DNA from 3 places in the Cohnella hongkongensis genome. Region 3 is predicted to be linked to each of the others. Evidence: predicted binding sites of a transcription regulator. Region 3 holds the regulator's gene; each other region holds the start of a gene.
What was found. Region 3 encodes Rex, which represses fermentation and respiration genes when NADH is low (regulators of the CRP and FNR family bind a similar motif). Its sites were predicted from a motif close to TTGTGAAATATTTCACAA; they were not measured.
Positions count from the first base shown of each region.

Region 1: a site for Rex is predicted at 8,082-8,099, ahead of ACFO3S_RS26595 (DoxX family membrane protein). Genes of this name have one in related genera too.
Region 2: a site for Rex is predicted at 6,932-6,949, ahead of nirB (nitrite reductase large subunit NirB). Genes of this name have one in related genera too.

Region 1 is NZ_JBHSEP010000031.1:32,326-42,872, forward strand. It holds gene ACFO3S_RS26555 (restriction endonuclease) at 1-86, shown strand, start outside; gene ACFO3S_RS26560 (helix-turn-helix domain-containing protein) at 39-446, opposite strand; gene ACFO3S_RS26565 (TetR/AcrR family transcriptional regulator) at 510-1,100, opposite strand; gene ACFO3S_RS26570 (MFS transporter) at 1,316-2,494, shown strand; gene ACFO3S_RS26575 (response regulator transcription factor) at 2,631-3,323, shown strand; gene ACFO3S_RS26580 (sensor histidine kinase) at 3,301-5,535, shown strand; gene ACFO3S_RS26585 (AbfB domain-containing protein) at 5,647-7,167, opposite strand; gene ACFO3S_RS26590 (GntR family transcriptional regulator) at 7,312-7,548, shown strand; gene ACFO3S_RS26595 (DoxX family membrane protein) at 8,276-8,818, shown strand; gene ACFO3S_RS26600 (cache domain-containing sensor histidine kinase) at 9,127-10,547, shown strand, end outside.
Region 2 is NZ_JBHSEP010000009.1:119,603-130,149, forward strand. It holds gene ACFO3S_RS14105 (TerC family protein) at 1-412, shown strand, start outside; gene ACFO3S_RS14110 (hypothetical protein) at 627-1,040, shown strand; gene typA (translational GTPase TypA) at 1,280-3,121, shown strand; gene ACFO3S_RS14120 (YlaH-like family protein) at 3,152-3,454, shown strand; gene ACFO3S_RS14125 (hypothetical protein) at 3,521-3,829, shown strand; gene ACFO3S_RS14130 (LCP family protein) at 3,826-4,965, shown strand; gene ACFO3S_RS14135 (anthranilate phosphoribosyltransferase) at 5,016-6,038, opposite strand; gene ACFO3S_RS14140 (ANTAR domain-containing response regulator) at 6,035-6,658, opposite strand; gene nirB (nitrite reductase large subunit NirB) at 7,072-9,501, shown strand; gene nirD (nitrite reductase small subunit NirD) at 9,534-9,875, shown strand; partial or broken gene ACFO3S_RS14155 (uroporphyrinogen-III C-methyltransferase) at 9,872-10,177, shown strand; gene ACFO3S_RS14160 (YhcN/YlaJ family sporulation lipoprotein) at 10,546-10,547, opposite strand, start outside.
Region 3 is NZ_JBHSEP010000003.1:399,480-410,026, reverse strand. It holds gene dinG (ATP-dependent DNA helicase DinG) at 1-2,858, shown strand, start outside; gene ACFO3S_RS07345 (redox-sensing transcriptional repressor Rex) at 2,855-3,511, shown strand; gene ACFO3S_RS07340 (amidohydrolase) at 3,508-4,812, shown strand; gene ACFO3S_RS07335 (cell wall elongation regulator TseB-like domain-containing protein) at 4,809-5,333, shown strand; gene ACFO3S_RS07330 (hypothetical protein) at 5,642-6,178, shown strand; gene ACFO3S_RS07325 (AAA family ATPase) at 6,180-7,673, shown strand; gene ACFO3S_RS07320 (RNA polymerase sigma factor) at 7,868-8,422, shown strand; gene ACFO3S_RS07315 (hypothetical protein) at 8,415-9,608, shown strand; gene ACFO3S_RS07310 (3-hydroxyacyl-CoA dehydrogenase family protein) at 9,758-10,547, shown strand, end outside.

The sequences.
Region 1 (10,547 bases), on a different contig from region 3:
GGGTGGACTACTGGCATGGAGCACTTCTAGAGGACAAGCTAAGAAGATGGGGGAAGTGGAGTCCGGGGAAGAAGCGAAGAGCATAAAATAACATCATAAAACATCACCTTTATCACATCTAATGCCATCTGTTTCTCTTTGGCCGAACGGTTCATAAACAGCTGCCTGATCTGGTCGATAACGTTATCATCGCCCGGTACGAGGGAGTCATGCAGGAGATAATCGATCGTGACTCCCAAACGACTAGCTATTTTAACGAGAGTTTCCAGAGTAGGGGAGCGCTCGCCTCTTTCGATTTGGCCAATATAGGCATCGGAGACTCCGATGCTCTCGGCAAGCTGTTCTTGAGTTAGAGACCGTGGAAGCCGAAGTTGAACAGGGCGAACTTGTTGCTCTTCCATGGCAAATTCCAGACCTTCACGTGCAGCGGCGTCATAAAAAATCACCAATCCCCTTTCGGGTTTGGTGATTTTTTATGTAACATGAGGGGCAGAGAATAGCGACAGGACCTATCCCAGCAGTTCTTTGGCTCCGTTCATCACTAAAGGCATAGTCTGCTCAACGAATGATTCCGCACTTATTAGACGCCCCTCATTGTTCCAAGCGTAAGCCGCACCATACATCCCCCAACTTAACAGGATAGAAGCTGTATTTATTAAAAATGGCGTGTTTGGAGTCGGCAGCATCTTGTCTTTGTCTATAAAAGAAAGAAGTATCGTTTGAATTTGTTTCTTTATTTGAATTTCGAATGCAGGTACAAGCGATGTATTTCTTTTTTTGCATAGAGTGCCTAGCTCCTTATGAAATTCGCATAACCCAAGAAAAATACTCTGAATGGTTTCTTCATTTAAACCTTCATGACCGCTTATTTTACGATTCATGATCGTCATAAATGATTCCATTAGTCTGGCCTCAAGAATTTCGAATTTATCTACAAAGTGCGCATAAAAAGTCGCTCTGTTAACAGTAGCCCGCTCTGCAATATCTCTAACGGTTATCGATTCAAAATCTTTTTCCTGAATTAAGGAATCAAAAGCGTCTTGAAGGAGCCGCCGTGTACGTATCACACGAGGATCGGCTTGATTCTTTTGAATTGTCATGGTTAAGATCCCCCCAGTAAAACGACATGATAGAAATGGTGTTGTCTATACAACGGTTTATGGTTATTGATGATTGCGGACCATTCGGTTGTTATTATAGCATACAAATACAACATGTGTTGTTAAAGCAACTAGTGACGTATTGAATGTGTTGCCCTCCTTCAGCCGCTAGCCTGAAGCCGTGGGGAATTTAAAACACATCAGGAGTGTGAATGATGAAAAGCACATGGAAGGTTTATATTCTAGTCTTGATCACCTTTTTAGTAGGAACATCTAATTATGTCATTTCCGGGATTTTGGACCGGATCGCAGAGGCATTAGGAACAAGCGTTGCGGCAGCGGGTCAGCTCATTACGGTCTATTCTCTTGCCTATGCGATCGGCACGCCTATTCTAATGGCGCTAACGGCTAAAATGGAACGGAGTAGGCTCCTCCTTTATTCGCTGGGCTTCTTTATTGCTGCGAATCTGCTCACATCTATATTGTCCGGCTTTGGTTTCTTCATTGCGGGGAGAATCGTTACGGCGTTAGGCGCGGGGGTGGTTACTGTTAACGCACTCAGCATCGCCGCCAAAATCGCTCCGCCAGGCAAGCAGGCCAGCGCCATCGCAAACGTCACCATGGGCTTAACCGCATCGCTCATCGTCGGAGTCCCGCTCGGAAGAATGATAGCCTCGGCTTTTAGCTGGAAAGCAGTATTTCTGGCCATCGCAATTGTCGGGGTTATGGCCATGTTTGTCATTGCTGCAGTTTTTCCACGTATTCAGGGCGACAAGCCTGTTCGTTTGATCAAGCAATTAGCCTTGTTACAAAAACCTCAGGTTTTGGCTGCATTGGCGATTACTTTTTTCTGGTTAGGAGGATATTCCCTCGCCTATACCTACCTCTCCCCATTTCTGCTAGAGGTGACTCATTTAGATGAATCATTGATTAGCGCAGCCCTGCTCGTGTTCGGCATTGCTAGCTTGATAGGGTCGAAAGTCGGCGGCTACAGCGCGGATAAACGTGGCATTCTATTTACACTCGTTGCAGGGATGGTGCTTCACGTCATTTCGTTGATTTTGCTATCCTTCGTCGGACAGTCGGTCATTGCCGTATTCGCCATTTTGATCCTCTGGTCTTTTGCCGCCTGGTCATCCGCTCCGGCACAGCAATTCAACCTGGTTACGCTCGTTCCTGAATCCTCGGGCGTCATGCTGAGCTTGAACAGTTCCATGATGCAGCTTGCCATGGCATTCGGCGCAGGAATCGGCGGGCTGATCGTTAACCATGTTTCTCTTGCATCCATTACTTGGTTCGGGATACTCGGCGTACTCATCGCCATCATTGCCGCGTTTGTATTGTCCAGCATATCATCACGGTATTCGGCGATGCAGTCAGCGAATGAATGCTAAACATCGAATATTTCATCACGGAAAAGGCACCCCCCAAAACCTTAATAACTTCTTCATAATTATCCTACACGGATGTTCATATTTACCGCTTAGGATTAAGATATGGAAAGACGACTTAGGAAAAGTGGAGTGAAGGATGGAGAATTTCTTCGTGCTCGTTGTGGATGATGACAAGGAAATACGGGACGCTATCGAGATTTATTTGAAAAATGAGGGCATTACGGTACTGAAAGCGAAGGACGGGGTTGAGGCGCTGGATCTCATTAACGAGCATCGGATTCATCTTATTATTATGGATGTGATGATGCCCCGTCTCGACGGAATTGCCGCAACGTCCAGGATTCGCGAGAAGAAAAACATTCCGATCCTGATGCTGAGCGCCAAGAGCGAGGACAGCGACAAAATATTGGGTCTCCACGTCGGCGCGGACGACTATGTGACCAAGCCGTTTAATCCGATGGAGCTCGTCGCTCGCGTGAAATCCCAGCTGAGAAGATATGTGACGCTGGGCTCCTACGAAGGCATGAAGAAAGTGATTGATCTGAAGGGCCTGACCTTGGACAAATCGGCCAAAGAAGTTACCGTTCATGGCGAACCGGTCAAGCTGACCCCGATCGAATACAAAATCGTCGAGTTTCTGATGTCGAACGCCGGCCGGGTGTTCTCGATCGGTGAAATCTACGAGGGGGTATGGAAGGAGCCGGGCTTTAACGCGGAAAATACGGTAGCCGTCCACATTAGAAATATTCGCGAGAAAATCGAGATCGATCCGAAAAATCCAACCTATTTAAAGGTGGTGTGGGGAATTGGCTACAAAATGGAAAAGTAGATTAAGCTTTGGCGTGTGGGGGTTGCTGGTTACCTTCGGCCTGAGCGGGCTTCTCATCGTATCCACTTACGGCTCGAGCTACGTCCATCGCGACTATTTTCACACGCCGCAATTTCGCCACGAGCTCGACCTTTTTGCTCAATATCTCAACATGTTTGAGCTTAACCATATTCCGCTGGAGAAAGCGAAGCAATCGCTGACGGTAACGCAAGAGGAGATCGAGGAGTATCGCAACGGGTTTGGAAATCTAACGAATCAAATGACCATCCTCAAAGACGAGTATGAACCTCTGATTCATGAAGCCGAATCGGCGAATAACCCAGACGCAGCGGAGATCTACCTGGCGGAACGAGATCGAAAGATCGAGGAGATCGCTCAGATTTTCAAAAGCGACGATTACGCTAGGGCAAAGATTATCGCTGAAAAGGAAAAGAGGGTAGAAGAGTATTACCAAGGAAGAGAGCAGTATTACTTGGATTTTCTAAGCTACAAGGGACAGCTTCAATATTATTTTACAAGCAGCCTGTCCGATCGGGTCTATACGAATCTCGTTCTGGCCGATGGAGAGGCGATGACAAACAAGCTGAACTCCCAGAACATGAAATCGATTTCGAGCTATTCGATCCCCACCGAAAATTCGGAGTCTTTTTATTGGCTGCGCCCATACGATCAACGAGCGGGCTCGCTCATTCCGTTCAAGGGGGAGATTGCGGTCCCTAAGGATTTGCCCTCGTCCAGCTCCCTTTCGATCAAGTACGATAAGTACCAACAAGAACAAATGGGGTTGTGGGCCTATACTTTAGCGAGTATCGTTTCTCTTCTCCTTTGTCTTTTCGCCAGGAAGAAGATCAGGGTTGTGCCTGCCGCAGTCGAAAGTGAGGCGTCCTTTTACAATAAGCTTCCTATCGATGTGCGTGTCGCAGGGATCGTCCTGACAGGCTGGATCACTCTTTATTTCCTGTTTTCCATGACCGATCGGTTCCTTCATGTCGTGAATAATCCCTTCGACTCCGGCTGGAGGATGTTGATCGCCATGGCGGCGGCATCGGCGGGTTTAATGATCACGCTGGCTCAGGGAAAGCTAATGGCGGCGCGAATGAAGGCCTGGCCGTCTATCCAAGAGGAATGGCACAGCGCACTCTTAAATAGGGCTTGGCAGAGTGTAACGGCACTAATACGTCAAGTTAAGAGCAGCTTGAAAGACGCTTTTCTCCAAACGAGCACCGGGGTGCAGTTGTTTATCGTATTAACGATCGTATTCGGTTTAGGTTTAGCGGCGTTAATGACGATCGTGGATCCCTTTTTTATAGCGGTCTATCTTGTGCTGCTTGCGGCCGTTGGGTTCCCTCTCCTGATGGTCCTGATGAAGAAAATCGGGTACTTTAATCGAATCGTGTTAAAGACGAATGAGCTCGCTGTCGGCAAGCTGGGTCCGGATCTGGGGGTGTCGGGAACGTCCGTGCTGGCCACGCTTGCGGAAAACATTAACGTATTAAAGCAAGGAGTATCCAAGCTGCAGAATGAACAAGCCAAGAGCGAACGTCTCAAAACCGAGCTGATCACCAATGTTAGCCATGACCTTCGGACGCCGCTGACCTCTATCATTACGTATACCGAGCTGCTGAAGAAGGAGGAGGTCTCGGACGAGAACAGAATCGCCTATGTGGAAATTATCGATCAGAAGTCGCAGCGGTTAAAGGTTCTGATCGACGATCTGTTCGAGGTGTCGAAAATGGCCAGCGGCAATGTCGAATTAAATAAGGAAAAAGTCGATCTCGTCCAGCTGCTGCAGCAGACGCTTGCAGAATACGATAGCGCGATCAAGGCCTCCAGACTTCAATTCCGGCTGCCCAATATGGAAGCTCCGGTATACGCCTTCGTGGATGGGCAGAAGCTGTTTCGCGTTTTCGACAATTTAATCGGGAACGTCCTGAAGTACTCGCTGGAAAACTCGCGCGTCTATATTACGATCCAGACGTCGGGCGCTCATGTGACAATCTCGTTTAAGAACGTGTCCAAATATGAAATCAGCGAAAATAGGGAGGAGCTGTTCGAGAGGTTCAAACGAGGGGATTCTTCCCGTCATACGGAAGGCTCCGGCCTGGGGCTGGCCATTGCGAAATCGATCGTGGACCTTCATGAAGGCGATCTGACGATTGACGTCGACGGCGATTTGTTTAAGGTCGCGGTTTCTCTAAGGGTGCAGGAGTAGCAGGAACAAAATAGAGGAACGGGAAGTGAAGGCATCAGACTCGCCTTACACTTCCCGTTTTTATCGCACGCGATTCTCTGTCAGCGAATGCCGAGGGCGTTGGGCTTGCGGCTACTGAATTTCAAAGGTCGCATCGCTTCTCTCCTGCGCGGTGCTGATCGGATCGATGCGGAGCTGATAGTCGTAATGCCGGATATAACGAGTCGGGAAGTTGTAGGATTGGAACGACGACTTCGACGAATCCGCCAATCCGGCCACTCGATTAAAGGTAGCGTCCTGATTAAAGAGGGACGTGCCGTCCTTGCGTTCCAATCGCAGCGCGTAGTTGTAATGCCTCAAGTAATAGCCCGGGAAGTTGACCGATTCGAACGAGACGCCGGACGAATTGGCGAGTCCCGGCACGATCCGGAACCTGGAATCGTTGATGGTCGCGATCGGATCCGGATCGATGCGCGCCGCGAATTCGTAGTGCCTGACGAAGTAGTTGGACGGCGAATGCGACTTCAGGCGCTTGATCAGGCTGCCGTCTCCGATATCCAAGCTTCCGTATACGACGGAGTTGCGATTGCTGCCGTTAGGCAGAGCTCCGCTCGAAATGATAAATAGGCTGTGCTGGTCGGCCAGCGGCTCCAGCGCCCTGCTATAGCCGCCCGGAACCGGGCTGCTGACGCGAGTCCAGTTGTTGGCGGCCCCGTTCTCCGAGTTGAGGTAAATGTCCGAGCTGGAATAAGCGGATACGGCGATCGTCCCGTTCGGTCCGGTTCCGGACAGCCACGTGACGTACGGCGAGCTGGTCGGAACGACGCCGTCCCTTGTTCGGAGTACCGTGCCGGGCTGGTTGGCCGCTCCGAAGTTTTCCGGGTTGGAAGAGATTTTGTAGTAAATCGCGAAATTGGCCTCCGGCGCGCCGCCGTACTCGTAAGTATAAATATAATTACCGTTGCCCAGCTTGGCGATGACGGGCATGCCCGGACGTTTGTTGCCGAGCGCGATATCCTCTACGACGGGCCCCCAATTGACGCCGTCCGTCGACGTCTGATGAACGAGCTTCTGGTTGTGGTTCGGATCTCGTTCGTCGGCATAATAAACGATCAGCTTGTTGTTATAGACGAGGGCGAACGGTTCCCACACCGGATCCTCTTGTCCGTTCGGATGCGCCGCTCCTCCCGAGGCGATCGAGCTGACGAACGTCCACGTTTGGCCCCGGTCGGTGCTCTTGTACAGATCCAGCTTCGTTTGCGACAGATTGTTCGGAATCGAGTTGCCGAAGCAGAGAATCGTGCCGGCCGGCATGCTGCCGATCGCCTGCGGAAGCTCGAAGAGGAAGGGCTGATACCTCAATCCCCATCCGTTCACGGTATCGGCGACTTGGGAGATCTGCGTCCAGCTGACGCCTCCGTTCGTGCTTTCATAAATGGGGAAAGTCGGTGTTCCGTTAACGTATCTCTCGAACGTTGCCAGCATTCGGCCGTTGTATATCCCGTTGTGCTTGAGCGTAAGCACGCGCGGATACAGCGACCCCGGGCTAGGATTGGTGTTCGGGGAAGTGTACATCGTCGATGGACCGAAAGCGGAAGCGGTCGAGAAGGCAATCATGCAGGCGAGTACGACCGTAAAGCCGATTCTGGACAACCTGAATATTCTCCTCAATTTTCTCATCCTTCCTCTCGATTTTTTGCAAGCGCTTACGTAATGAATTATAATTGATTTATTTTATACTTTACATAATCAATTTGGTATGTTTTAAAATAAAAATAAGAATGGGGGTGATCGATTATGAAGAAAAAAAACGGTATTTTCAAATACGAACGAATCGAACGCGATATCAAAGATAGAATCGGCAAGGGGGAGCTTCGGCCCGGCGATTTGGTGAAGTCGGAGGCGGAGATGGTGCAGCAATTCCAGGTTAGTAAAATGACCGTTAAGACGGCGATGAACAGGCTGGCGGACGAAGGTGTCGTCGTCCGAATTCAGGGCAAGGGCACCTTCGTCGCTCCTTGCGCGAAAAGATGAGTTGTTCCGCATATGGTTTTAAGAAACTCTAAACTAAAAGGGCTCCATTCTCTCTATCCGCTCGTACGGACCGCTTGTTTGCTCCGCTGCTTATACCCTCTTGAACCTAACGTCATTCAACGAGGGGATCGAATCGATGTCCCTCCGGCACGCGCACACGAAAACACTGCGTTCGGGCGCGGTCGAATGAACGTACCGCCGGCTTAAGCGGATGCTCCTTGCGGTACAGCGGAAACACCCACGACTCGCCGATCTCCCGACTCACACGCGAAAGGACCTCAACTTTCACTCCGAAGCGGGGACTGAGGTCCTTTTTCTCGGTCATTTAAAAATTATAAAATGCGCTATTCTTATCTGAAACCCCTCCGACAAAAGCGCGATTTAGCATCTAGAGGACGCCGACGGCGTTTTTAGAGAAATTCGGCCTTATGCGGGCTCCCCACATGACAAGTCGGCTTCAGGGACGGCACGTTGAGCCTTCGAATAGACGGACGTCTTCATGAAATGTGTCATCCTAATGAACTCGCCCTAGTTTGTGATTTTAATCACAATCCTAATCTGAAAATGGCCTTACAATAAAGACAGAAAGACAGACAGCCAATGAGGATGGTGATCCCGATGTCAACCCATCGATCTCGCGCATCGGCGAATAGGACGATACAGACCAACGGATAATCGAACGTAAGAGAATCTCCGCAACCTACAAACCCATTAGGGAGTGAGCACCATGATGAAATTTTGGAGAGAAAACCGTATCGCCGCAGTCATCGTCACGATAGTCAGATTCGTAGTCGGGTACGCTTGGCTGACGGCCGGATGGCATAAACTGACCGGCGAAACGCCGTTTAACGCGGCAGGCTTCCTGAACAACGCGATTAACAACCCGATCGTCGACAAGGCGACGGGGGAGGCGGTCTACCCGACCTACCAAGCGTTCCTGGAACACTTCGCCCTGCCGAACGTCAAGCTCATTAATATTATGATCCCTTGGGGAGAATTCCTCGTCGGACTGGGCCTCATCCTAGGGACGCTGACGCTGACGGCCGCATTCTTCGGACTGCTGATGAACTTCATGTTCCTCTTCGCCGGAACGGTAAGCACGAACCCTTGGCTCCTGCTTCTGGGCCTGCTGGTCTTCGCCGCCGGAACGAACGCAGGACGCTTCGGACTTGACCGCTACGTGCTCCCGCTGCTTCATAAAGGCGTCGACCGCCTCTTCCACCGCAAGCCGAAAAATCCGACAACCGGAGAAGGGGCGCTGGCAAAGTAAACTCGTCGAAAGACGAGCCGGAGCGCCTGCGGATACAGGGGAATCCTGATCCGCATCGTACAAACCATATAAGTACACGAAAGCCGGCCCGCGGGCCGGCTTTTCTGCGTCTAGAGGACGCCGACGGCGTGTTTGCTTGAGCAGGAAACCGGTCTGCTTCTGGCCGTCGCCAACCGTCGCGTTCCTATCGGCCGCTGTTCGTTTTTCCGGAACCTCACAGTATCCGAAACCCGCGTGACCTGCTATACTTATCTGCATTAACGGCATCGGCTTAATGACAGCGCTTACAGAGTGAGGTGATCCTCCCAGTGTTCACAAGACGGATGATCGGAGGCAGCGTGCGTTCGCAAATTCTCATCCTTCTGCTGGTCTTCATCATTACCCCGACAACGATCATTTCCGTGTTTACCATCAATAAATTTTCCGAGATGATTCATCGCAACGGCATGGACATGATGGAAACCGCTTTGAAGCATTCCAAGGAAAATGTGGCGAGCTTCATGAGCGGAGCGGCGGATGCCGCGCTGATGATCATGACCAATTCGGCTATCATCGATCCCCTGTTGAAGACGGACGGAAGAGGCAGCGTCCAGATGAGAATAACGGCCGCCAATCTTCTCGAGAAGCAGCTCTACGAGCTGAAAATCCACGGGGTCCGCGCCAAGGAGATCGCCATCGTTAACCTCAACGGAGACAAAACCTACTCGGGCAGCAATACGTTTCTGCCCGCCTCGGTTGCCGAACCCGACTGGCAGGACGCCGTAAACCGGCTGGACGGCAAGCCTTACTGGGGAAGCTATACTCATAACGGCAAGTATATTTTCGTCGCTCGCAAGGTCAAGCAGTTCGTCAAGGCGGAGGAGTCCTTCCGCAACCTCGGCTATGTGCTGATCGCCTTCGCCGAGCGGGATTTCTCCAGCATCAATTCGGCGGTTAATCTCGCGAACGGCTCTGAAATTCTGGTCTCCGACCGGAACGGGCTCATGATCTCCGGCACCGACGAAGCCGCGGTCGGCCAATCGCTTGCCTCCGGCACGCTTGCCGGGGCGAGGAGAGGCGGGCAGCTGGATTTGGCGGGCATCTACGAGCCGGGAGAAGCCAATCGGCTGACGGTGTTCGACGACCTCCCCGGCAGCGATTGGAGCCTGATCGTCTCCTCTCCGTTCCAGGAGATGCAGCAGACGCAGACCCGCATCAAGCGAATCATCATGCTGTCCACCGGCCTTTGCGTCGTCGGGGCGTTCCTGCTGGCGGCGCTGCTGGCCCACCGGATGACGCTGCCGCTCAAGAGGCTGTCCAAAGAAGTGAAGCAGCGGATCGCCAGCGGCGACTTCGCTTTCTGGCCGTTGCCGGCGCCCGCGCGGCAGGACGAGATTGCCGGGCTCGGGCAAGGCTTCTATCGGCTGGTAGCGGACTTGAACGAAACGAAAAACCGGATTCACCAGGTGGAGCTGATGAAGCGGGAGGCGGAGTTCGACGCCATGAAAAGCAAGATCAAGCCGCATTTTCTATACAATGCGCTTGAATCCGTGCGCATGCTCGCCGTCGTCAATAAGGACCCCGGAACGGCGGAGATGATCAAGGCGCTCGGCCATCTGTTCCGGTATATCATATCCGACCGGAAAGGCCGTACGACGCTGGCCGACGAGCTGGCGTACCTGATCAGCTATATCAAGCTGCAGAAGCTGAGGTACGAGGAGCGGCTGGACGTTCGGATCGACGTTCCCGA
Region 2 (10,547 bases), on a different contig from region 3:
GGACCATAAGGACAAGTCGGCCGACACGCAGGCGGCCAATACGCTGGCCGGCGCCGTATGGACGATCGTCGTGGCCGATTTCGTCATGAGTCTGGACAACGTGCTGGCCGTAGCGGCGGTCGCCGACGGAGATACGGCGCTGCTGATTATCGGCATCGTCATGAGCATCCCGATTATTATTTGGGGGAGCTCGTTTATTATGCGCCTGTTGGACAGACTGCCCGGCTTGCTTTATCTGGGAGGAGGCCTGCTGGGATACACTGCGGCGGAGATGGCGATGGGCGATCCCGCCTGGGAGCCGTACAGGCACCTGCTTCCCGCCGACTCCGACAAGCTCGTGCCTCTGCTGGCGGTCGCCGCGCTGCTCGTCGTCGTCCTGCTGATGCGCAGACGCAGCCGGCAATCCCATTAGCCGCGCCTTCGGCAGGGGAATCTTTAGGGAAAATTTTGCTTTCATCAACTGGTTTTTTGCCCCGACTTCCATTAAACTAAAGGAAAAGCTGTCACGCTTCGTTACCGGAACGTGAGCTACAGAGAAATGAAGTGGGGGAGCGATCGTGAACAGACAGTCCGCAGCCGTCGGAGTTGGAGTTTTAGCTGTTGGATTAATCATTCTTCTAGGAAAATTGGGTGTATTCGCGTTTATCGGCGCGGTGTTCTGGCCTTTGTTCGTGCTGATCCCGGGCGTGCTGCTTCATGTGCTCTATTTCGGCCGAATCGTTCCGTCGATCGCGCTTATTCCGGCCGGCATCCTCACCGTCGTCTCTATCGTGCTGCTGATCGGCAATTGGTTCGGATGGGGGCTGCTGAAATACCTTTGGCCGCTGTTTCCGTTCGCGATCGCCGTCGGACTTTACGAGTATTACATTTTCGGATTCGACCGTTCCAGACAGCTGTGGCTCGCTTCCATCGGCATCGCCGGCCTGTCTTTGCTGTTCTTCCTCATGACGCTGCTGTGGACGTGGGGCATCTATTTGATTGCGATCGCTTTGATCGGCGTCGGCGCATGGCTCGTCATCCGCAGACCGAAGATTTGGTGAAGAGGCTTTGGAGCTGCCGGAGTGGATAGAAATGGATTGGCTTTTCGGCGAACGTAGCGTATAATATAAGGGATGAGGACCAGCGGCATTCTCATGCGCGCTGTGTCGATCGTACCGGTGATGGTGATTAACGTCGGCCTCGTGTCGGCGTTTTGTTTTGTGAAATAGAAGCACCTTAACGGGCGGTTGATCCGCTTGCAGATCATGGAGCGCTAACAGAGACTACAAGGAGTGGAAGTATGCATTCGAGAGACAAAATTCGCAACATCGCCATTATCGCCCACGTCGATCATGGCAAAACGACTTTGGTAGACCAGCTGCTGCGACAGTCGGGCACGTTTCGCGACAACGAGCAGCTGCAGGAGCGCGCCATGGATTCCAACGATCTTGAGCGGGAGCGCGGGATTACGATTCTGGCCAAGAACACGGCGGTCAACTACAAGGATACGCTGATCAACATCGTCGATACGCCGGGACACGCCGATTTCGGAGGCGAGGTCGAGCGAATCATGAAAATGGTCGACGGCGTGCTGCTGGTGGTCGACGCGTTCGAGGGCTGCATGCCGCAGACGAAGTTCGTGCTTCGCAAGGCGCTGCAGCAAGGCTTGACCCCGGTCGTCGTGCTGAACAAGATCGACCGTCCGGCCGCCCGCCCCGCCGAAGTCGTCGACGAAGTGCTGGAGCTGTTCATTGAGCTGGAAGCTTCCGACGAGCAGCTGGATTTCCCGGTCGTGTACGCTTCGGGGCTGAACGGCATCGCCGGCTATTCCCCGGACGATCTGAAGGAAACGATGGAGCCGCTGTACGAAATGATTCTGAAGCATATTCCATCTCCGAAGGAAAATCCGGACGATCCGCTCCAGTTTCTCGTCACATTGCTCGATTACAATGAATATTTGGGCCGTATCGCCATCGGGCGCGTGAATCGCGGCCATATCCGGCAAGGCCAGGCGGTGGCCGTCATCGATCGCGAAGGCGCCGTCAAGCAGGCTCGCATCGAGAAGCTGTTCGGCTTCCAGGGTCTCAAGCGGATCGAGGTGGAGGAGGCGGCCGCCGGAGATATCGTGGCGATCGCCGGCTTGAAGGAGATTAACATCGGCGAGACGATCGCCGATCCGGGGCATCCCGAGCCTTTGCCGGTGCTGTCCATCGACGAGCCTACGCTGCAGATGACGTTTCTCGTCAATAACAGCCCGTTCGTAGGACGCGAAGGCAAGTGGGTCACTTCCCGCAAGCTGCGCGAGCGGCTGTTCAAGGAGATCGAGACCGACGTCAGCTTGCGGGTCGAGGAGACGGACAGCCCGGACGCGTTCATCGTCAGCGGACGCGGCGAGCTCCATCTCGGCATTCTGATCGAGAACATGCGCCGCGAAGGATTCGAGCTGCAGGTGTCCAAGCCGGAGGTTATTTTGAAGGTGATCGACGGCGTGAAGAGCGAGCCGATCGAGCGACTGCTGATCGACGTGCCCGAAGAAAGCATGGGAGCGGTTATGGAAAGCCTTGGAACGCGCAAGGCGGAGATGGTCAACATGATTAACAACGGCAACGGCCAGGTGCGTCTGGAGTTTCTCATTCCCGCTCGCGGGCTGATCGGTTACCGGACGAACTTCCTGACGCTTACGCGCGGCTACGGCGTCATGAACCATGCCTTCGACAGCTACGGACCGGTCGTCGGCGGCCAGGTCGGCGGAAGGCATCAGGGCGTTCTGATCGCCAGCGAGACGGGGAAATCGACGATGTACGGCATGCTGTCGGTCGAGGATCGCGGCATACTGTTCCTGGAGCCGGGAGAAGACGTGTACGAGGGCATGATCGTAGGCGAGCATACCCGCGATAACGATATTATCGTCAACATCTGCAAGGAGAAGGCGCTGAACAACATTCGCACCGCCAACAAGGAAGAGACGGTTAAGCTGAAGTCGCCTCGCCTGATGTCGCTCGAGGAAGCGCTCGAATACCTGAACGACGACGAGCTGTGCGAGATTACCCCGAAGAGCATCCGTCTTCGCAAGAAGCTGCTGAACAAGAGCGAGCGCGACAGAGCGGAGAAGCATCGCCGCATGGCCGAGTCGGGCGTCTAATCGCCCGCCACGCACGAAAGGGGGATTTCCATGCAACAGTGGTTTCACGATCACCCGATCATTTCCTACATTTTGATTGTCGCCTGTACGATTTACATTTTCAATTCCGTCTTCAGAGTCGGGAGACTCCCGATTCTGAAGGAGATTGTCGTGCATATCGTTCTGGCGCTCGGCTGCCTCGTGCTGCTGCTGCTGCAGCTGGACAAGCTTCCGATCATCCAGTGCATGGGCGTCGCGGTGGCTATGATGCTGCTGCTGAGGCTTCGCCAGCTTTACGACAAGCGCAAGGCTCATCGGAAGAACAAGGACGGCGAGGCGCCGCCGGCCGGTTAACCCGCCGCCGGCGCCGCCGACTGTCCGGATGCTGCAGAGAAGAGGAGGAAGCCTGCCGTGTCTCTGATGGATGCTTTATTTTATTGGCTGCAGATGAAATGGATCGTCTCCGAACGACCCGACGACGAAGCGGCCAGGGAGACGCTTGCCTTTTTCACGCAAATTTTGTCGGAGGACCATCGATTGACGTCGTTCGATGTCGGCTCGACGGACGAACACAAAGTATACATAACTTATGTCGCGGAGGAAGGCGGCGCTTCGCGCACGGTCTGGTTCGACCGCGAAGCCGTGGAGCAACTGAATCGGGAGATGTTCGGCGGGTCCTCCGGCTGCGGACCGGAATTCAATCCAGAGGATGAGGAGGATCAGGATTGAGCCAGCATACACCGCTTCCGTCGCGTTCAAGCAGACGCGGCTCCGCTCCTAAAGCCTCGAAAAAGCCGGGAAGAAAACTCCGCTGGGGCAGGCTCCTGTTTCTGTCGCTCGGTCTGATCATCGTTCTGCTGGCGGGATACGTGGCGTATTTGTATTTCGGCTCCTATAAGCCGAATCTGGCCAAAATCGCCAAGCCGAACGACGGCACCGGCGTCGCCGCCGCGATCCCGAAGGAGGAGCGGGCGCAGGTCAAGCCGATCTCGTTCGTGCTGCTCGGGCTCGACACCCGCAGCGCGACCGGCAGCATGAATACGGACGTGATGATGGTGGCCGCCTTTAATCCCCGGACGAAAACGGCGACGATCGTCTCGATTCCGCGGGACAGCGATTTGAAGGTGGACGGGTATAAGAGGCATAAGGCCAACGGGTATTACGCCGCTTTCTACATGTACGGGAAAAATACGGAGAAGCTGGAGAAGGAGAAGCTTGCCGGATATGCGCAGGACGAAACCCGGCTGCTGCTGTCCCGGTTCTTCGGAATTCCGGTCGATTACACCGCTGTGATCGACTTCCAGGGGTTCGTCGACGTTGTGGACGCCCTCGGCGGCATTCAGGTGACCGTGGATCAGGATATGAGGTATATGGATTCCGTCGACGGCACCGATATTAATCTGGTGAAGGGCGAACAGGAGCTGAACGGGGAGCAGGCGCTGGGCTTCGTTCGCTATCGGCAGTCCAATTCCAACAAAGGCTTCAAGCCGACGGCGGAATCGAGCGACTTTCAGCGCAACGAGCGGCAAAATCAGGTGCTCGGCGCGATCGCCGACAAGATGAAGTCTCTCGGCAGCGTCACGAAGGTCGACGGTCTGCTGAACGCGGTCGGCAACAACCTGCGAACCGACATTCCGGCATCGCAGATCGAGAACATCATTACGACGTACTTCGGCATCAATCGTTCCGATATTCGCTTTATTCCGCTGACGGGCACCTGGAAAAGTCCGTACGTGATCTTGGACGACGACAGGTTCGCGGAAGCGAAAAAGGCGTTGGAGGAGGAGCTCCATCCTGAAGGACGCGGGGGAGCCGCTGCGGCCGGAGCGAGCGGATCGGCCGAATCAGCCGCCGGAGAGCCATAGCGCGAATGGCGCCGCCAGGGAACGCTCCCTGCGGCGCCATTCGTATTTTTTTACGGCTGGAGCAGCGCCCGCCACCGTTCGTAAGTGTCCCGCGCCCTGCCTTGCTCGAGGATCGATTTGGCGGTATAGAGCCCTTCCTCGACGGAGCCGACCCGGTTCGCGAGATGAAGGCGGTACGCCGCGTTCAGCAGCACCTGGTTCATGAACGCCAGGTGGCCTTCTCCGCGAAGAACGGCTTCGGTCGCTCCAATCTGCGAAGCGGCCGTCCACTCGACGTCCGGAACGGGCGTGTCGAGTCCCCACGATTCGGGGCTGACGACGTTCAAGCTGGCGCTGCCCCGCTCTACGATATAAGTGCGCGTAGGCCGGTCGACGAACAGGTCCTCCGAGCCTTCGGCGCCCTGCACGATCAGCGCTTTGCGGTATTCCAGCGCAGTCATCAGGCGGGAGAGGCGATCGAAGACGGTGTTGTGATAGACGCCGAATACGAGATAGGGAGAGCGGCCGTAGTCGATCAGCTTCTCCGCCGTATTCAGCGCCGTTCTCATGCCGAGCTGCTCGCGGATCGGGCGAAGCCGGCCGAGCGGCGGGCACCACCGCTCCGCCGGCGCGTACAGAAGACCCGTCCTCTTCGCCGCCGCTACGATCGTCTCGCGAGGCAGTTCGTCCGGACGAATGCCGAGCTCGCCCAACAGATCGTGCAGCGTGATTCCCCATTTGGGCGGGAGAGAGCCCGCGCCGTGCAAAGTGACCGGCAGTCCCGCAGCGGCGAGAACGAACGCGCATGCGAAGGAGGCGTAAAACGACTTTTTGCGGCCGTCGTAAGGGCCCGCGCAGTCGATTCCTTCCTCGAGCGGCGTCTCCCGCCAGGCGGCTTGTCTGCACGCGTCGACGAACGCATTCAGCTCCTCGACGCTCTCCATTTTGATCCGCTCGGCCATGAGGAACGCGCCGATCTGAGCGGGGGTCGCCCGCAGGCTCATAATTTCCTCCGCCGCTTGCAGGCTTTCTTCATAGGTCAAATCGCGGGCTCCCCGCTTGCCTCTGCCGACTTCCTTTAACCATGCGATCATCTCCGCCTCGTCCCTCTCTCTTTGTTTTCTTGCAGCAGCTGATGCACCTTGACGATCGAAGTGGCGACGTCCACCATTCTTTTGCGCTCGTTCATCGCTTGTTTGCGCAAAATATCGTAGGCTTCGGATTCGGTTACGTTTTTGATTTCGCATAAAATTTTTTTGGCGATATCGATCCATTTTCTCTCTTCGATACGGCCGAGCAGCTGCTCTCTCTCGCTCAGCCACTGCCTTCGCTCCATAAATTGCTTCGCCCCGATGTGAAGAGCCCAATGAATTTCCGAGCCGGTCATGGAGGGCGTCAGCAGGCCGTCGATCGGAATGTCGTCCTCGCAAGCTTCCAGAGATTGGGCCGCGGCTTCTTCGTCGCACCACCAGAGCAGCGGCAAGGCTTTGAACTGAAGCAGGCGGTCGCCCCATGCGTGGATCGAATGGATCGGAAGCTGCATAATCGCGGCATCCGCGTCCCGGATGAGGTGAGCGGCCTGGTCCTTGGAGGAGGTTCCGAATACGAAATAGCCGTGCGAGCGAAGCGTCGATTCGGGGCGTGCCTGAGCAGAAGGGGCAAGCGGCCTCTCTGCCGCCGGAGCGCGGTCGTGAATTACCAACAAGGAACGCATATGTCGACCCCCCCCTCATTTCTGTGGATCCAATCAATATGTCATGTAATCTCACGTAAATTTTATAACATAACGAGGGCTCTGCTGTCTATCGTTCACAATAATAAATTTATGTTAGGTATATTGACGTGAGATCGACCGATATTGTATAGTTAGACCATCAACCTATTCATTTTTATAACGAGGAGTACAACGAGGTACTCGCTCAAGCGGCAATGGAGCCTGCTATTCGGAATTCGCGGAATGACTGATCCGCGAAGCGCGAAGGCGGGCTTTTTAAGTGATTCAGAAAGGGTCAAATTCGCTATCCTTAGATGGATCGCCTCCGACAAAAACGCGATTCTGCGTCCAGAGGACGCCAAAGCCGTTTTTGCTTGAGTTTCAGGCATTCGGGAGGGAGAGGAGAAATGATGATGAATAACGCGAGGAAAAAGCTGGTGCTTGTCGGAAACGGGATGGCCGGCGTGAGGACGATCGAGCATCTGCTGAAGCTGGCCCCTCAAGCGTACGAGGTGACTATTATCGGGGCAGAGCCGCATCCCAATTATAATCGGATCATGCTGTCGTCCGTTTTGGCCGGAGGCGCGACTCTGCAGGAGATCGTCATGAACGACTGGGATTGGTACGAGCAGAACGGCATTCGCCTGCTTGCGGGACATCGGGCGACGAGCCTGGATACGAAAAAGAAACAAGTGACGACGGATCGGGGCGAGGCGCTGGAATACGACAAGCTTATTCTGGCGACCGGATCGAATCCGTTTATGCTGCCGCTGCCGGGCGCGGACAAGGAGGGCGTCATCGCCTTCCGGGATATTAGCGATTGCGAGAAGATGATAGAGGCGTCGAAGAAGATCAGGAACGCGATCGTCATCGGCGGCGGCCTTCTTGGACTGGAAGCGGCGCGGGGATTGCTTCATCTCGGCATGGACGTCTCGGTCGTGCACATTAACGGCTACCTGATGGAAAGACAGCTGGACGAAACGGCGGCGAAAATGCTGCAAAGCGAGCTTGAACGGCAGGGCATGAAGTTCCTGCTTCGCAAAAATTCAAGCGCCGTTCTCGGAAGGAAGCGAGTGACGGGGCTGGCGTTCTCCGACGGCACGGAAGCGAGCGCCGATCTGATCGTGATGGCCGTCGGCATCAAACCGAACGTCGAGCTGGCGAAGTCGGCCGGGATCGAGGTCAATCGGGGAATCGTCGTCAACGACTGGCTGGAGACGAGCGCGGAGGACGTGTACTCGGTCGGAGAGTGCGCGGAGCACCGGGGAATCGCCTACGGACTCGTCGCCCCGCTGTACGAACAGGGAGCGGTGCTGGCCAAGCGGCTTGCCGGAGCGGAGACGGCCGGCTACGAAGGCTCCGTCACCTCGACGAAGCTGAAGGTGTCCGGGGTGGACGTCTTCTCCGCCGGACGCTACGACGAGCCTGCCGGCTCGCGGGCGCTTCGCTATCAGGACGAGGTCGACGGCGTATACAAAAAAATCGTCCTGCAGGACGACAAGCTGATCGGAGCGGTGCTGTTCGGGGATACCGGAGACGGGGCGAAGCTATACTCCGTCATGAAGAACGGGGAGTCGGTCAAGGGCCGCGAGAAGGAGCTGCTGCTGGGCATCGCTCCGGGACAGCCGGGTTCCGATCCGACGGAACGGTTAAAGCAGCTGCCGGACGACGAGATTATTTGCGGCTGCAACGGCGTATCCAAGGGGGCGATCGCGGAAGCGATTCTGAATAAAGGGTGCGCGAGCGTCGGGGAGATTAAAGCTTGCACGAAAGCTTCGGGCTCCTGCGGCGGCTGCAAGCCGCAAGTCGAAGGACTGCTCGCCATCTATGCGGGCGAGAATGCGGTAGACGTCAAGGAAGGCATATGCGGGTGCACGCCGCTGGGCAGAGACGAGATCGTCGCGGAGATCCGCCGGATGAAGCTGAAGAGCATCAAGGAAGTCATGAACGTGCTGGAGTGGAGCCAGCCCGAAGGCTGCTCAAAATGCCGGCCGGCGCTGAACTACTATCTGGGCATGCTGTGGCCGGAAGAGTATAAGGACGAGAAGGAGTCCAAAATTACGAACGAGAGATACCACGCCAACATTCAGAAGGACGGCACGTTCTCGGTCGTTCCGAGAATCTACGGCGGCGTCACCTCTCCGGCGGAGCTGAAAAAAATCGCGGAGGTGGCGGAGAAGTTCGACGTGCCGATGGTGAAATTTACCGGGGGCCAGCGGCTCGATCTTCTGGGCGTGAAGAAAGAGGATCTGCCGAGAATGTGGGAGGAGCTGGATATGCCGTCGGGCCACGCCTACGGAAAAACGCTCCGGACGGTCAAAACTTGCGTAGGCTCGACGTTCTGCCGGTTCGGAACGCAGGACTCCATCTCGATGGGCATTCGGCTGGAGAAGGAGTTCGAACGGCTGAACACGCCGGCCAAGGTGAAGCTGGCGGTGTCCGGCTGCCCGAGAAACTGCGCGGAGGCGACGATCAAGGACTTCGGCGTCGTAGCCATAGACGGAGGCTGGGAGCTGCACATCGGCGGCAACGGCGGCGTCCACGTGCGCGCGACGGATCTGCTGTGCGTCGTGAAGACGGAGGACGAGGTCGTCGAATGGGCGGGAGCGTTCCTTCAATATTATAGAGAAAACGCCCAATGGAACGAACGGACGTCGACATGGGTGGAACGGATCGGCCTGGATGCGGTGAAAGCCGCGCTGCAAGGCAAGGAGGCTCGCGCGGAGCTGTACGCCCGGATCCGCAGGACGCTCGACTTGACGACCGATCCGTGGAAGCAGATCGTCGAGGACGGAACGCTGCGCAAAAACTTCGAGCCTTTGGCGGAAGCTGAAACGGTGTAACTTATTACGAGGACTAAGGCAGGTGCAGGCGGATGAACAAGCTTCTTGTCGGCAACATCGGAGACATCGACTTGAAAGGTTCGCGTACGCTGAACATACGGAACAAGCAGATCGCGCTATTCCGTCTCTCGGACGGGGAAGTGCTGGCGGTCGAGAACAGGTGCCCGCACAAAGGCGGGGCGCTGTCGGAAGGGATGGTGTGCGGCGGCGTCGTTCATTGCCCGCTCCACGATTGGAGGATCGATCTGCGCAGCGGAGCTGTGCAGGAGCCGGACGAAGGCTGCGTGGAGACGTACGAGGTGGAAGTCGATCGCTCCAGCGGCGCGATCTATGTGACGATCGATTCGCTGTCAGGCGCGGAGAAGGGCGCATGAGGCCCGGGATCGTTCATCTCGTCGGGGCCGGGCCGGGAGATCCGGAGCTTATCACCGTTAAAGCGCTCGGACTGATCCGGCAAGCGGACGTCATCGTCTACGATCGCCTCGTCGACGAACGGCTTCTCGGCTGGGCGAGGGCGGACGCCCAGCTCGTCTATTGCGGCAAGGAGCCCGGGCGCCACGCGATGACGCAGGAGCGGATTCACGACGAACTGGCGAAGCATGCGCTGCGGGGGAAAACCGTTGTGAGGCTCAAGGGCGGAGATCCTTATCTCTTCGGCCGCGGCGGAGAGGAGGCGGTCAATCCGTCGCTCGTCATCGTCGGGGAGACGGTGAAGGTGCGGCAGCAGCTCGAACGGCTGGCCGACGAAGCTGCGGCGATGGCCGGGTGAAGGTCTCGTCGGGCGGTCGGGGTCAGCCGGATTACGCACCGCGTCTTCGTGCCGCGCTTCCGGCAGGGACCGGCACTGGCGGCGAAAGTCCGTTGGAAACCGGATAGGGATATGGTATAATGAAGCCAGCACAACCGTTATGGGGGGCTGCGGGTGATCTACGCGAGACCTACTTTGGCCGATCGGATCTTTCAACAAGCCGTCTGCGAACGCACGGACTGCCGTGCGTCTGCAGCCATGACGAAAGCCCAGTGAAATTTTCACTGGGCTTTTTGTC
Region 3 (10,547 bases):
TTATCCAAACGGGACTCGCGTTCATTGACGAGACGGGAACCGTTTGTTCCACGTATGCGAGCTTCGTGCGTCCCTCCAAACCGATCCCGCAGGAAATTACCCGCCTCACCGGCATTACCGATGCGGACGTTGCGGACGCTCCGGCGCTGGAGGAGATGCTGAACGATATCGTTCCGCTGCTTCAGGACGTCGTGCTCGTTGCCCATAACGCGGGCTTCGACGTCCATTTCCTGCAGGCCGCCCTCGATCGGAGCGGCTATTTGCCGTTTGCGGGTCGGGTAATCGATACGGTCGATCTGGCCCGGCTCGTCTTTCCGACGCAATCTTCCTTTTCTTTGACATCTCTGACGCAGTCGCTGGGCATTGATCACGACCGGCCGCATCAGGCCGACAGCGATGCGCGGGCGACTGCCGAGCTGTTCAGGCTGTGCGTCGACAAGCTGAGAAAGCTGCCGATGTTTACGCTTCAGCGCCTGAACGCGCTGTTCGATCCCGATCGGCACGATATCGGCTGGCTGATCGCGGACGCGCTGGCCCGGCGAGAGGCCCAGCCGCCGATTCCGGAAGAAGGGATCCACCATTTTCGCCAGTTCGCCATGAATGTCGGAGATTGGAGCGACGAGCAGGCTTCGCTTCGCGAAGAGGAGGAGGCGCCTCCAGCTTCCGACGAATGGACGGACATGGATTTCGAGAGCTATCTCGCGATCGTAAGCGACCGGTTAAAGACAAGATTTCCGGGCTTCGAGCCGCGGGAGGGGCAGGACATTATGTTCCGCGAAGTGCACGAAGCGCTCCGTGAAGACTCCCATCTGCTGGTAGAAGCGGGGACGGGAACTGGCAAGTCGCTCGGCTATTTGCTTCCCGCTCTCTATTATGGACGGAAAGAGGATAAAAAAATCGTCGTCAGCACTCATACGATCCAGCTTCAGGAGCAGCTTCGGGAAAGAGACCTGCCGCTTCTCCAGCAGGTGCTTCCGATGCCCTTCAAGGCGTCGGTGTTCAAGGGCAGAAGCAATTATTTATGTCTCCGGAAGTTCGAGAGCCGGCAGCAAATTCCGGAGCATGCCTTGGGCAAGGAGGATGCGGTCGTTCGCGGCGGCATGACCGTATGGCTCGGAGAGACGACCCGGGGAGAATCGGAGGAGCTGAACGTCGGAGGGCGCAACCGCGAGGAGTGGGCGGCCGTCGCCAGCGACGCGGCCTCTTGCCTGAATCGGGCATGTCCGTGGTTCAGGCGCTGCTTCTACCACAGGGCCCGCCAGGAAGCGGGCAAGGCGGATTTAATTATCACGAACCATGCGCTGCTGTTCACCGATATGAGAGCCGATCATCGTCTGCTTCCCGCCTACGACCGGCTGATCGTAGACGAGGCGCATCATCTGGAGGAAGTAGCGAGCAGTCATCTCGGTCAGAAAACGTCCTATTCCTCCCTGCTCATTCCGCTGCAGCGGATGTGGAAGGACGCTCGAACCGGCCTGCTGCCGCAGTTGATCGGAGACGTGGCTGCGATGGGAACGGAGCGTGCGGGAGCTTGGACGGAGAAGCTGGAGCTGCTTGCGCCCAAGGTTCAAGATATTCGCGAAGCCTGGGATCGCTGGATGGAGGCGCTGTTCGCGATGCTTGCCACGGGGGCCCCTGCCGACGAGACCGGCGCCTTCACGCTGCGAATCAAGCCGGCGGATCTTCCTCCGCAATGGGAAGCGCTGAGCGTAGACGGCAACAATGTCATTCAGCTTCTGTCCGACTTGATACGTCCGCTGGAGAAGCTGGCGGCCGAAATCCGCGAGGAGTCGGACGAGCTCGGCATGCAGGGCTTGCTGACCGACCTGGGCGGCGTGCTGAAGGACTTGGCCAACATTCGCGCCGACGCGCAGTCTTTCGTGACGCTGGGGCGGCCCGAATTCGTTTATTGGGCCGAAGGGAACTCCCAGTACCGCAATCGCTCCGTCAGCGTGTACGGAGCTCCTGCGGACGTGAGCGAGCTGCTGAAGGAAGGCGTCTTCGACAAGAAGTCGAGCGTCGTTATGACGTCCGCGACGCTGACGATCGACAAGTCTTTCAAATATGTGACCGAACAGCTCGGATTGTCCGATGCGGAGAAGAACGGGAGGTTGAGAACGGCGATGCTTCCGTCTCCCTTTCGTTATCGGGAACAGGCGCTTGTCCTTATTCCGCGGGATTTCCCGGCAATTAAAGGCAGGGACGGGGAAGCGGGCTTCGTCCGGGCGCTGATCGATTCGCTTCACGAAACGGCCAGAACGGTGGGCGGCAGAATGCTGGTGCTGTTCACCTCCTACCGGATGCTCAGGAACGTCTACGGCCCGCTTAAGGATCTCCTCGAGCCGGCCGGCATTCAGGTGCTCGGACAGGGCGTGGACGACGGCAGCAGAAGCCGGCTGACGCAGCAGTTCATGAAGCGGCCGGCCTCGGTGCTCCTCGGCACGAGCAGCTTCTGGGAGGGCATCGATCTGCCCGGCGACGCTCTTACCTGTCTGGCGATCGTGAGATTGCCTTTCCAGCCGCCCAACCATCCGGTGGCCGAGGCCAAGTCCGAGAAGCTGCAGGCCGAGAATCAGAATCCGTTCATGAAGCTGTCGCTGCCGCAAGCGGTCATTAAGTTCAAGCAGGGCTTCGGGCGGTTGGTCCGAACGGCCAGCGACAAGGGAATCGTCATTTTGTACGATACGAGAGTCATCGATACGAGCTACGGCAAATATTTTCTGTACTCGCTGCCGGGTCCGAAAATGGAGCATTTGCCGCTAGCCGGCATGTCGGCAAGAATTACGCAATGGCTGCAATCGGAAGAGGACGGGGAAAAACCGTTAGCCGCAGGGCAAAAGAGAGGGGACATGCGATGAAGCCGATGAAAATATCCGAAGCCGTCGTCAGGCGGCTGCCGATTTATTTGCGTTATCTGAACGAACTCAGCCTCAGTCACATTCAGACCGTATCGTCGCAGGACTTGGGGGAGAAGCTGGATCTCAATCCCGCCCAGATCCGCAAGGATTTGGCCTACTTCGGCGAGTTCGGCCGCAAAGGCGTCGGCTATAACGTCGATTACCTGATCGAGAAAATCCGCCAAATCTTAAAGCTGGACAAAACGATGAACGTCGCTCTGGTCGGAACCGGCAATCTGGGCCGCGCCTTGTGCAACTACAACATGTACATTAAAGACAATATGAAGATTGTGGCGGTGTTCGATGCCGATCAGAGCAAAGCGGGCTCCTCCATTAATCATCTTAAGGTTCAGCCGATGCAGGAGCTTGCCGACACCGTTCGGAAGCTCGACATTGCCGTAGGCATCATTACGGTGCCCGCCGGTGAGGCGCAGAACGTCGCCGACCAGTTCGTGGCCGCCGGCATTAAGGGGCTGCTGAACTTTGCTCCCGTCGTTCTGAAGGCGGCCCCCGGCGTTCGCATTCATAACGCCGATTTTACCGCCGAGCTGCTGAGCCTGGCTTATTATATGGACGCTCATGAGGATGAGAGAGAAAGGGAAGTGAAATCATGACCCGGCTGTTGATCAGACAGGGCCTATTCGTGACAGTGGACGAGCAGCTGCCCGTATTCCAGGGCTGGCTGGTTGCGGAGGACGGAATCATCGCCCGGATGGGCGAAGGGGAAGCGCCGCCGGAGGAAGCCGATCAAGCGACAGAGATTGTGGACGGCAGCGGACTGCTGTTTATGCCCGGTCTCGTAAACACGCACGGCCATGCGGCGATGTCGCTGCTGCGAGGAATGGCCGACGATCTCGTGCTGCAGGATTGGCTGCAAAATCATATGTGGCCGACCGAGGCTAAATTTACCGGAGACGACGTCTACTGGGGATCGGCGCTGGCCGCCGCCGAGATGATCAAGAGCGGGACGACGACGTTCGTGGACATGTACGACCATATGCATCGCGTCGCGGAAGTGGTGGAGAATTCCGGCTTAAGAGCCAGCCTGACGAGAGGCGTCATCGGCTTATGTCCGGAAGACGTGCAGAAGGCCAAGCTGGAGGACGCGATCGGATTCGCGCGGGAATGGCACGGGCGGGCGGACGGCCGGATTCGTGTCATGATCTCTCCTCATGCGCCTTATACGTGCCCGCCGGACTATATCTTGAAGTTCGTGGAGGCGGCGCACGAGCTGGATTTGCCGATGCATACCCATATGTCCGAGACGCTGACCGAGGTGGAGCAGAACGTGCGCGACTACGGCTGCCGTCCGGTCGAGCATCTGGATCGTCTCGGCGTGTTCGGAAGACCGACGCTCGTCGCCCACGCGGTTCACCTGAACGACGAGGAAATCGCCTTGCTGGCCGAACGGAAGGTCGCCGTATCCCACAATCCGATCAGCAATCTCAAGCTGGCGAGCGGCGTAGCCCGGGTGCCCGAGCTGCTGAAAGCGGGCGTGACCGTATCGCTCGGAACAGACGGGGCGGCGAGCAACAACAATCTCGACCTGTTCCAGGAGATGACGACTGCAGCGCTGCTGCATAAGGGCGTTAGCGGAGATCCGACCGTCGTGCCGGCGGCGGAGGCGCTTCGCATGGCCACGCTGTACGGGGCCCGTTCGCTTGGGCTGGAAGGCGTCGCCGGACAGTTGAAGATCGGCCTGAAGGCGGACATCATCGCCGTCAACATCGCCCAATCCCATTTCGTACCGCGCACCGATTACGAGTCTCACCTCGTATACTCCGCCAGAGGCTCCGACGTCGTTCACGTATGGGTGGACGGCAAGCAGCTGCTGAAGGACGGCCGATTGACCACACTGGACGAGGAGAAGATCATGGCCGAAGCCGAGGCTTGCTATCGGAGGCTGCGGGCATGAACATGAGCCGAAGCGAAGGCAAGCGAGCGCTGCCTTCTCTTTCTCCCGGCAGATGGCTGATCCTTATCGCCGGCTTTCTTTTGTTCGTCGCCGTATCGTTCGTGCTGTACGTCCGTTCGGCCGATTCCGATTACCGCCGGGGGGAGCAGCAGGCGATCCGTGCCGCCAAAGAGCAGGGCGAATTGGTCCGCGTGGACGAAGTGTACCGGCATACGTGGCAAGATACGGTATGGATCGTGAGGGGCGAGGACGCCGGGGGCGAAGCGTGGACGCTGTTCCTGCTGCAGGAGGAGATCGTCCGGAAAAAGGCGAGCGAGAACATGACCGAGCAGCAGATGCGGGCCAAGTTCGCCGAAGCTCACAGCGCCGAGCCGATCCGGATGATGCCCGCCTGGTTTAACGGCCAGGCCGCATGGGAAATCCGTTACCGGGACGCCGGCGACGAAGAGCGCCAGTCGCTCGAGTTCTATTCTTTCGAGAACGGCTCGCTTATTCGCACTTATGTATTGTCTTCCCAGTAAATGTCCTCGTATCTTTCTTGTCGATGGATAGCCGGAACCGTCAAGGAATTATCCTTGACGGTTCCTTTTCCGTATATATGCCCCTGTGTGAAGCGCCGCGCAGTTGAATGGTCCTATTTGTTCTCAATATGCGAAATAAAATTAAAGGATATTTTGCTCGAATTGCCAGACATCGTCTAACGATTCGTCTATCATTTCCTGATATACTTTTAGTGTACTCGATAGGGCCAAGCCGTTCGTTTGACCTTATTTGACCAGTCCCGATCGCATCAGACAGCATAGAGACACTAGACAAGGGGGATCGGCGAATGAAAAAAATCAGAATTCTGCCCATTACGATAACGGCGGCGCTCACGGCCGCCATTCTGTTCGGCGGATGGTTCGCCTACCGCCATTACGGCATCGAGAAGCCGCTCGACAAAGTCGCGGTCTCGGTACCGGGCGTAGAAGCCGCGGACGTCCATATGACGGGCTCGCTTGTCAAGATCAGCGTAGAGCTCGATGCCGGCGCCAACCTGGGCGAGGTGTACCGGACGATCAAGCAGGACGGGGCCGGAGAGATCGGCAGCCGACAGCTGGAGCTTAAGGTGACGGCACGCGGCAGCGAGCTGCTCGACAAGGCGTGGAGCTATTCCTTGTTCGACGTCGCCGAAGCGATGGAGAACCGCAAATATTCGGGCGTCCGGGAAGCGATGGAGAAGCTCTCGGAGCCATTTCCGGGCGTTACGGCGACGACCGACATCGACGAGAATAACGTCTACGTCTCTCTAAGAGACGGGGACGCGGCGAAATTCGTCGTGCTGCCTCGTCAGCCCGCCATGCTGGGGGTGTGGCCGAATGCGTAAAATCGGAAATTACGGCAGGGAGATGGCCATCGGCTCCATTCTCGTCGCGCTTGTGTTTCTTCTGTACGTAGGTCTGCCTCCGGCCATTCTGGTCATGGGGCTGATTCTGTTCGGGGCGGTCTTTATGCTGTCCCGCTCGCGCGGAGGAATGGCGATGGGGGCGGCCGGAGGCAAGAAGACGGCGATTCGCAAGCCCGAGTTTCTCACCTTCGACGATATCGGCGGCCAGGATCAGCCGAAGCGGGAGCTGAAGGAAGCGCTGGATTTTCTCGTCTACAAGGATAAAATTCAGAAGCTGGGCATACGTCCGCTTAAGGGCATTCTGCTGACCGGACCTCCGGGCACCGGCAAGACGCTGCTGGCGAAGGCGGCGGCGCAGTATACGCATTCCGCCTTTATCGCCGCATCGGGCAGCGAATTCGTGGAGATGTACGTCGGCGTCGGCGCCGGGCGAATCCGCGATCTGTTCAAGGAAGCTCGGCAGCAGGCGGTTAAGCTGAAGCGCAATAGCGCCATTATTTTTATCGACGAAATCGACGGGATCGGGGGCAAACGGGACGGCGGCCAGCATCGGGAGTACGACCAGACGTTGAACCAGCTGCTGACGGAGATGGACGGCGTGCAGGGCGACGAGTCGATTCGCGTTCTGCTCATCGCGGCGACCAACCGGAAGGAATTGCTGGACCCGGCGCTGCTTCGTCCGGGCCGATTCGACCGCCACATTCAGGTCGATATGCCGGACAAGAACGGCAGGGAGCACATTTTGAAGCTGCACGCCCGCAACAAGCCGCTGGACGACGAAGCTTCTCTCTCCAAGGTGGCGGAGGAGACGTTCGGGTTTTCCGGCGCGCAGCTCGAGAGCGTCATGAACGAAGCGGCGATCTATGCGATGCGCGACGAGGCGGAGAAAATTACGGCGGCGCATCTGACGCAGGCGATCGACAAGGTGATGATGGGCGAGCGGATGGACCGCGAGACGACGAGAGAGGAGCGCGAACGCGTGGCGATCCACGAGCTGGGGCATGCGATCGTCGCCGAGACAGTCCGCCCGAACAGCGTCGCGCAGGTGTCGCTTACGCCGCGCGGGCAAGCGCTCGGGTACGTGCGTCATCATCCCCGTCAGGACAGCTACCTGTACACGAAGACGGTGCTGGAGGAGCAGATCATGATCGCGCTCGGCGGAGCCGTCGCGGAGGAAATCTTCTACGGAGGCCGCAGCACGGGCTCCAAGGGCGACTTCGATCAGGCGACCTCCATCGTCAGAACGATCATCGAATCCGGCATGTCCAACCTTGGCATCGTTCATCCCCAGGCGCTGACGCAAGAGCAATGGTCGGCGGAGAACGCCGCTATTCTGGGCGCATTGACGGACAAAACGAGAGAGCTGCTTGAGCGTCGGAAGGCTTCGTTTCAGCTGCTGCTGAACCATCTGGTCAGTGAGGAGACGCTGTCCGGCAAGCAGCTTCGCGATATGCTGGCCCAGGAGGCCGCCTGACGATCGGGGGGCGGGCTGTCCGGCGATACGGACCGGACAGTTCTCCCTTCGGTCATGACCGCGTTCGCGGTTTTACATAATTTTGGGTAAATTTAAGTCGAATCGCGGCCGTAAGGAAGGAAATCGCATTTAAAATATGATAGCATTGAACCGAGTGCGCTTATGAATCGTCTAACGGATTAGAGGTGGCAAGATTGGAGTCTGAGCGGAAATTCGATTTCCTTAAATATATGGTTGAAAGCGACGACAACAAGGGACTGCTGAACGAATTGATGACGGCCTACGGCAAGGAAGTCTGGAATTACGCCTACAGCATCACCCGGAAATGGGATCTCGCCGACGATATTACGCAAGAGGTGTTTATTAAGGTTTTTCGCAATATGCATGCCTTTCGTCGGGACGCCTCGGTGAAAACCTGGTTGCTGACCATTACCCGCAATACCGCGATCGACTTTCAGAGATCCGCTTTTTTCCGCAAGGTGACGCTGTCGGATTTCGTGGAAGACTACGGGGAGCGGCACTCCGTCGAGCAGGACGTGATGGAGAAATCGGCCGTGAACGACATGTGGGCGATGGTTTTGCAGCTGCCTAGGAAATATAGAGAGGTCATCATTTTATACGCTCATCATCAGATGTCCTTAAAGGAGATCGCGCAAATATTGGACGTGACGGAGGGAACGGTCAAGTCGAGAATGTTCCACGCCCGTCAGAAACTATCCAAGATGAAGGAGGCGAACCGCGATGGATGACAAGGAGCTGTTCAGGCAGCTGAGAAGCGGTCCGTTTTCTCGAGAAGGGTTCGACGAGAATCTGAGACGGAAAATCCATGCCAATCTGAACGAACCGCAGCGCGGGGAGAGACGACCGTTCTTCCTGAGGCGAATCGCCGCCGCTTCCTTCCTCCTGGTGCTGGCGGCCGTCGTCGCCGTCTGGGGATGGAACAGCCTCGACGGCAAGCCGGAGCCGGAGGAATTGGCCGTTCCTACGGAACAGGCTCCCTCTACGGCTGGTTTGAACGACGGGGCCGAAGGAAATCCTAACCCGCATTCCGCCGTCGTGATCGGGCTTCGCAAGGACGAGACGAGCGACCGCAGCAGCTATCGGACGATCGTGGTCGCTGCCGAGAACGAGCGGCTGCAGGTGATCGGAAGCGGCTCCGGGATCTGGATGCCCTACGGGCAAAATTTCTGGCACATCGAAGCCGTCGACGATTCGGCGGGCACAGGAGCCCAACAGCTGATCGCCCACAAAAACGGGGTCAAAACGGTTCCGGAAAAAATAAAGGAAGTCTCTCCGGCCCGGATGACGGAGAAGCTTCTCTACGCGGGAGACCATTACGTGTCGATTCTTCTGACGAAGAAGCTGGACTCCGGCGCCCGCGCGCTCGACCAAAGCGAAGTGGTCGTAAATCTGCTGCCGACGTTGGCCCCGGCCAACCGGGCCGCCAACGCAGATGCGCTCGCGGTGGAGAATGTCGCGTTAAACGAGGCTTTGGGCTTCGACCATCCGACGGCGAGGGTGGAGCGGTGGGCTGTCGTCCGGGAGAATAACGCCTGGGTGGCGAAGTCGGCGGCGCGATCCTCCGGAGCGTTCGATCCGGAGCGCATCAAGGAATGGCCGACGGTGGAGGTGCCCCTCGAGAGCACGGACATCGTCAAGGACAAGCCGCTGTCGCTGGCTTGGGAAGAAGTCAAGCGGCTCGAGCCGGAGGCGGTCGACGCCTTCACGTCCCAGGACGGGGACGTCGCCGTCATCGTCTCCGACGATCAGATCCGGCTCGTGCCGTACCGGCAGCCCGAATCGGAAAGACAAACGGTCACGCTGGATATCGACGCCAACGAGTCGGTCGTTATGGTGCAGTGGGCGATTCAAGAAAAGTATGTTGAAAATTGGAAAAAATGGTTCAGAAACTGGTTCTCCGATTCGTCACGGTAGCGGCGATTATGATAAGATGAGAGTACCCGAAAAATAGTTTCGCAAGTGTGAAGTATTTCAATGCGAAACGGGTGCGCTCGTCTTATTCTTATATATAGCGCGAGAATCGCGCAAATAATCGCGGCAACCGGGTGGAGGGAAACAGAAGCATGTTTAGAGTCGTTGGCGTTGTAGGCGCAGGGACGATGGGACAGAGCATTGCCGAGATGCTCGCCGTTAAAGGATTGGACGTACATCTGGTAGAGAAGACGCCGGACAAGCTGCAGCAGGCGAAGGAAATGCTGGAGAACAGTCTGGATCGCCAATTGGAAAGATGGGCGATTACATCGGCGGAGAAGAAGCTGACGTTAAGCCGAATACATATGGAGGCTTCCTTGCATGATCTGGCGAAATGCGATCTCGTCATCGAGACGATCAGCGAAGAGCTTGACAGCAAAAAAGAAGTAATCCGGCAGTTGGACGAAATTCTGCCTTCCGACGCCATCGTCGCGAGCAATACCTCGACGTTGAGCTTGACCGAGCTGGCAGGAGCCAGCAAATTCCCCGGAAGGGTCATCGGCATGCACTTCGTCTACCCGGCCTTCCAGATCGACGTCGTGGAAATTATACGCGGTTTGCAGACGTCCGACGAGACCTTCGGCAAGACGAAAGAGTTTATCGACGACGTCCTGTCCAAAAAAGGGGTCATGGTCTACGAATCGCCCGGCTATGTAACGACAAGGCTGATCTGTCTGCTAATTAACGAAGCGCTTCACGTGCTGGAGGAGGGGGTCGCCTCTCCGGAGGATATCGACGCGGCGATGAGCATGGGCTACAGCTTTGAGCACGGACCGCTGGAGATGGCGGATCGCTTCGGGCTCGACTCGGTGCTGGCGGCGCTCGAGCGCATGTTCCGGGAATACGGCGAGCTGAAATATCGCCCGTCGTTCCTGCTTAAGA